Linked DNA regions of Bradyrhizobium sp. WD16. The main gene of each other region encodes a partner of the protein of the gene in region 2 in a complex. Links are inferred from orthologs where the notes say so. Each region holds a gene or a part of one and is shown on either strand. Other genes may lie near its edges.

The links. The genes of interacting proteins can lie anywhere in the genome.
Region 1: the proteins of dapF (region 2) and DB459_RS08200 are in contact, whole or in part, in a solved structure (PDB 5YGU), measured with the Escherichia coli proteins. The link is inferred for Bradyrhizobium sp. WD16 from one-to-one orthologs.

Annotation. Positions count from the first base shown.
Region 1 is NZ_CP028908.1:1,770,505-1,773,215, reverse strand. It holds DB459_RS08200 (RNA pyrophosphohydrolase), read right to left. Parts: upstream 1,753-2,711; coding sequence 1,249-1,752; downstream 1-1,248. Other genes in the region: DB459_RS08195 (divergent polysaccharide deacetylase family protein), read right to left, coding at 1,812-2,711; DB459_RS08205 (RNA pyrophosphohydrolase), read right to left, coding at 726-1,229; DB459_RS08210 (F0F1 ATP synthase subunit epsilon), read left to right, coding at 186-596; atpD (F0F1 ATP synthase subunit beta), read left to right, coding at 1-171. UniProt on the Escherichia coli protein: Master regulator of 5'-end-dependent mRNA decay.
Region 2 is NZ_CP028908.1:2,065,603-2,068,798, forward strand. The notes cover bases 144-3,083. They hold dapF (diaminopimelate epimerase), read left to right. Parts: upstream 144-1,153; coding sequence 1,154-2,014; downstream 2,015-3,083. Other genes in these bases: DB459_RS09565 (GyrI-like domain-containing protein), read right to left, coding at 151-927; mtaB (tRNA (N(6)-L-threonylcarbamoyladenosine(37)-C(2))-methylthiotransferase MtaB), read left to right, coding at 2,076-3,083. Also shown: DB459_RS09560 (SIMPL domain-containing protein), read right to left, coding at 1-142; more of mtaB, read left to right, coding at 3,084-3,196. UniProt on the Escherichia coli protein: Involved in the succinylase branch of the L-lysine biosynthesis and in the biosynthesis of the pentapeptide incorporated in the peptidoglycan moiety. Catalyzes the stereoinversion of LL-2,6-diaminopimelate (L,L-DAP) to meso-diaminopimelate (meso-DAP).

The DNA of each region.
Region 1 (2,711 bases), 300 kb from region 2 along the record:
GAAATCTTCACCGGCTCGCCGGGCAAGTTCGTCGACCTCGCCGACACCATCAAGGGCTTCAAGGGCCTGTGCGACGGCAAGTATGATCACCTGCCGGAGGCAGCCTTCTACATGGTCGGCACCATCGAAGAAGCCGTCGAGAAGGGCAAGAAGCTCGCGGAAGCGGCGTAAGGCGAAGGCGCATCATGGCCACGTTCCACTTCGACCTCGTATCGCCGGAAAAGATCGCCTATTCGGGAGAGGTCGAGCAGGTCGACGTTCCCGGGCTGGAGGGTGATTTCGGCGTGCTCGCCGGACACTCGCCGCTGGTTGCCAGCGTGCGGCCCGGCATCCTGACCGTCACGGTGAACGGCAAGCACGAGAAGATCATCGTGCTCGGCGGTACCGCCGAAGTCTCCGACAAGGGGCTGACGGTGCTGACCGAGACCGCGACCTCGATCGAGGAGCTCGACCACGCCGCGTTCGCCCAGCAGATCTCCGAGATGGAAGAGCAGCTGAAGGCGGAGGAGGCCGGCGACGAGCTCGATCACGCCATCAGCCGGCTCGATCATTTCAAGGCGATCCAGCAGCAGATCAGCTCGACCGCGATGCATTGAGCGCGCCGATCGGGACGCAAGACGATCGAAAGCCCGGCGTGAGCCGGGCTTTTTGATATTGCTAGTGTCCCGTCTCCGAATGACCGTGCGAGGGTGAGGCAAACGAAGCGGTAATTCGGAGACGGGACACTAGTTGTCCGCCGCAAACGGCGCGAAGGCCGCCGCCACCGCCGCATAGACCTCGCGGCGGAACGGCACCACGAGCTCCGGCACCCGCGCAAGGCGTTCCCAGCGCCAGGCATCGAATTCGGCCGGTTGGCCGTTGCGCACGGCGCAGGGATCGATCTCGCCGTCGTCACCGGCGAAGCGAAGCGCGAACCACTTCTGGCGCTGGCCGCGAAAGACCGCGAGACGGTGTGGTGGTCCGTCGTAAGGCGGAAACTCGTAAGTCAGCCAGCCGGTCTCGCCGAGATAGGCGGTGTCGGCGACGCCGGTCTCCTCCCACAATTCCCGCCGGCTCGTCTCGCGCGGGTCCTCGTCGGCGTCGATGCCGCCCTGGGGCATCTGCCATTCCAGCCCGGGATAGATCACCTCCGGGCCGTCGTCGCGGAAGCGGCGGGCGATCAGCACCTCGCCGCGGGCATTGAACAGGGCAATGCCGACATTGAGGCGATAGGGCTTGCTGGTGATCATGACCGGCGGGGAACGAAGCTCAGCGCGCGTATTTCTTGAATTCCTGCACCACGCGCTCATAGACCGGCCGTTTGAACGGCACGATCAGCTCGGGCAGATTCTCCATCGGCTCCCAGCGCCAGGCGACGAATTCCGGCTTGTGATGGCCGCCGGCCGGGTTGGCGACATCGATCTCGTCGTCGCGGCCGATGAAGCGCATGGCGAACCATTTCTGCTTCTGCCCGCGATAGCGACCCTTCCAGGCGCGGCCGGCGATGGTGCGCGGAATGTCGTAGGTCAGCCAGTCGCCGATTTCGTCGAGCTTCTCGATCGAGCGGGCATTGGTCTCCTCGTAGAGCTCGCGCCGCGCCGCCGCCCAGGTGTCCTCGCCGTGATCGACGCCGCCCTGGGGCATCTGCCAGACATGGCTGTCGTCGACATGCTCGATGCCGCCGGCGCGCCGGCCGATGAAGACAAGACCCTGCGGGTTGATCAGCATGACGCCGACGCAGGTTCGGTAAGGCAGATCGTCGTAACGAGGCATTGCTGGCCCGGCCCTTCTTGGTGTCTTGTCGCGGTGCGCGCCCCGCCCGGCATCGCCGGTCAGCTCGATTTTGATTTGAGCATTACGGTTGTCAACGGCACAAGCAAAATCCCGCGTGCTTCCAGGGTCTTGGACCAGGCCACCAAGCGGTCCAGCGAGACCGGAAGGGCGGCGGCGACGCCCACCGCGCTGCCGCGTTCGCGGGCGATGGTCTCGAGCCGGGCGAGGGCGCGGTCGATCTCGAGCGGCGTCGGCACGCTGTCGATGGTGAGCTCCGCCCGGGCGAAGGGCAATGTGGTGCCTTCGGCGAGCCGGGCGGCGACGCCGCGGGGCGAGACGCCGTCATCGAGATAGGCGAGGCCGCGCCGGGCCGCCTCCTTGATCACCGGCGCCATGGCGCCGTCCATGGCGACAAAACGCGAGCCCATGAAATTGGCGATGCCGACATAGCCGCCGAGGCGGCTGAGATGCCAGGCGAGACGATCGAGATTCTGGTCCGCCGGCAGCGAGGTCATCAATGTGCGCGGACCCGGGTCGTTATCGGGATAGTCGAACGGCTCCATCGGAATCTGGAGCAGGATCTCATGCTTCTGCGCTCGCGCCCGTTCCGCCAGCCTGGCTGGATCGGCGCCGTAAGGCGTGAAGGCAAGGGTCACCGCCGCCGGCAGCTTGACGATGGCGTCATTGGTGCGGGCGGCGCCGATCCCCAGCCCGGCGACGACGATGGCGATGCACGGCATCCTGGCGGCGCGGGCCCGGTCGGCGTCGCTGCCGGCGGCGTAGGCGCGGAACGGCGTCAGTGCGCCCGCGGTGATCGGCACCGGACCGTAGCGGGAGGTCTCGACGAGGCGCGGATCGACGCCGCTGCCGAGCGTCGTCGGGACCGCATCGGCGCCGTCGCCGCTCCTGCCGGCGCCGCCGCTGCCGGGATTGGCGACGACGACGTCATGCTGCGTGCC
Region 2 (3,196 bases):
CGCCATCGATCGTGGCGGTGTCGGGTGCGGCCGAAACGGTGGCTTCGCCGGTCACGGTCACCGCCGGTGGCGGTGTTTCGGCCCTGGCCGCGCCGGGCGTTGCGACGGCGACGGCGGCACAAAGGATAAGCGCACAGCGCATCGGCGATCTCATTTCAGTGGCACGAAAACGTTGATGACCAGCTTGTCTTCTTCGGTCTTCAGCGGATCGGTGACGTATTCCTCGATGAAGGTGTCCTTGGCTTCCAGCTTGCGGTCGTCGAGATGATTGGTGATGGCCTCATAGGTATTGTCCATGTTGTCGTAGGAGCCGCGATGGACGAATTTCAGCGCCTTGCCCTCGGGTGACTTGATCACCGTGATGGTCTTCGGCGGCGATTTCGGCTCCTGGTCCACCGGGATCTCGGCCTGGAAGGTAAAGCCGGTGTCGTCGGTGGAGGTGTAGACGATCATCTGCGGCCCGGCCGGCCTGATGCCCTGCTTGTCGAGAAAGGCGCCGAGGCTCTTGAGCGTGTCGACGAGGGTGTCGAAAGCGGAATCCCAGTTGGCTGTCCCCTTCATCGCCACCACGGTCTTGGCGGTGAGGGTCGTTTCCTCCCCGAACGGGTCGGCGGTCTGCACCTTCTGGTCGGCAGGCGGCGGGGTCTGGGCGGTGGCCGGCGGCGTCGGGGCGGGCGTGGCTGGGGTGCCGGCTGCGGCTGCCGGCGGCGCAGCCGCCTTGTCGGAACCGACGGGCGCGGGGGTGGCGGCTGGCGGGGTGGCCGGGGCCGGCGTCGCACTCGGGGCCTGGCCCTGGGCGGGTGCCGGCGTGGTCACGGGCGCCGGCGCCTGGGCCAGGGCGGGCGGCACGGCGGCGGTCAGGGGCAGGGCCAGCGCGGCGGCAGTCAGGGGCATGGTGGCAAGGCGAAGAAGGCGGGCGCGGCGCATGTACTGAAGTCTCCCCAGTCTCGATCAGGCGGGCGCGACCCTATCACGCAGTCCCCGCATTGGCTCAAGGGGAGACATCTCACTCCATCATGGCGGCAACATGCCGGCGCATGCCGCTCTGGCCAATTCGCAGCGATTGGCCATATAAGGCCGCAACGGATGCCGGCCTGACCGAAAAACGGGCAGCTTCGTCACAACTTCCGGGACAGGATCTTCGGGACTGCCGATGAGCGCACTCGCCAACCACGCCTATGCCAAGATGAACGGGATCGGCAACGAGATCGTCGTCGTCGATCTGCGCGACGGCGCAGGCGTCGTCACGCCGGCGGAGGCGCGGGCCGTGGCCGGGCCGCTGCCCTATGACCAGCTGATGGTGTTGCAGCAACCCCAGGTGCCGGGCACCGAGGCTTTCATCCGTATCTACAACAATGACGGGTCGGAGGCCGCGGCCTGCGGCAATGGCATGCGCTGCGTGGCGCGGCGGGTGTTCGAATCAAGCGGCAAGCGCGCGCTGACCTTCGAGACCAGGGCCGGCCTGCTCGATTGCTGGCAGCCCGAAGACGGTCTCTATACGGTGGATATGGGCGCGCCGAAGTTCGGCTGGCAGGACATCCCGCTCGCCGAGGAATTCCGCGACACCCGTGCGATCGAACTTCAGATCGGACCGATCGATGCGCCGGTGCTGCACACCCCGTCAGTGGTGAGCATGGGCAATCCCCATGCGATCTTCTGGGTCGACGACGTCAACGCCTACGACCTCGGCCGCTTCGGCCCGCTGCTCGAGAACCATCCGATTTTTCCCGAGCGCGCCAACATCACTCTGGCCCATATCGTCGATCGCGATCACATCACCATGCGCACCTGGGAGCGCGGCGTCGGGCTGACGCGGGCCTGCGGCTCCGCCGCCTGCGCCACCGCGGTGGCGGCGGCGCGGCTGCGCCGCACCAACCGCAAGGTGAACGTAACCTTGCCGGGCGGCGATCTGGCGATCGAATGGCGCGACGGCGACGACCATGTGCTGATGACCGGCCCGGCCGAGCTCGAATTCGAAGGCCGTTTCGATCCGGCGCTGTTCGCCGGTCTGTGATGGGCGACACGACACGTCGCCACGCCAGGATGACGGAGCGACGCCAGCGGACAGCAGGGCCATGACCGTTGAAGTCATCACCTTCGGCTGCCGCCTCAACGCCGTCGAGGCGGAGATCATCAAGCAGGCGGCCGAAGCCGAGGGGCTCGGCGAGACCATCGTCGTCAACACCTGCGCGGTGACCGGCGAGGCGGTGGCGCAGGCCCGTCAGCGTATCCGCCGGCTGCGCCGTGAGCGGCCGGACGCCCGCATCGTCGTCACCGGCTGCGCGGCGCAGACGCAAGGCGCCGAATTCGCCGCCATGGCCGAGGTCGACCGCGTGCTCGGCAACGCCGACAAGGTCGCCGGCAATGCCTGGCGGGCCACCCGAGAGGCTTTCGCCGCAGTGGCGCCTCAGCCCAAGATCGCCGTCTCCGATATCATGGCGGTGCGCGGGATGGTGCCTCACCTCGTCACCGCCAGCCGGCAGCCGCGCGCTTTCGTCCAGGTGCAGAACGGCTGCGATCACCGCTGCACGTTCTGCATCATTCCCTATGGCCGCGGCCCATCGCGTTCGATGCCGATGGGGGCCGTGGTCGATCAGGTGCGCGCGCTGGTCGCAACGGGGCATGCCGAAATCGTGCTGACGGGCGTCGACCTGACGAGTTACGGCGCCGATCTGCCGGGTGCGCCGCGGCTCGGCGCCCTGGCTCGCCAGATCTTGCGCCACGTTCCAGAATTGTCGCGGCTGCGTCTGTCGTCGATCGATTCGATCGAGGCCGATCACGATCTCATCGACCTGGTCGCTACCGAGTCACGGTTGATGCCGCATCTGCATCTGTCGCTGCAGGCGGGCGATGATCTCGTACTCAAACGGATGAAGCGCCGGCATTCCCGCGCCGACGCTGTGACCTTCTGTGCCCAATTGCGCCGGCTGCGACCGGATATCGTGCTCGGCGCCGATCTGATCGCCGGCTTTCCGACCGAAACCGAGGCGATGTTCCGGCGCAGTCTCGCTCTCGTCGACGATTGCGGCTTGTCGCTGCTGCACGTTTTCCCCTATTCGCCGCGGCCGGGCACGCCGGCGGCCCGCATGCCGCAGGTCAAGAGCGATGTCATTCGCGAGCGCGCCGCGCGGCTGCGCGCAGTCGGCGAGCGAAGCCTGCAGCACCGGCTGCTCGCCGAAGTCGGCGCCACGCGGGC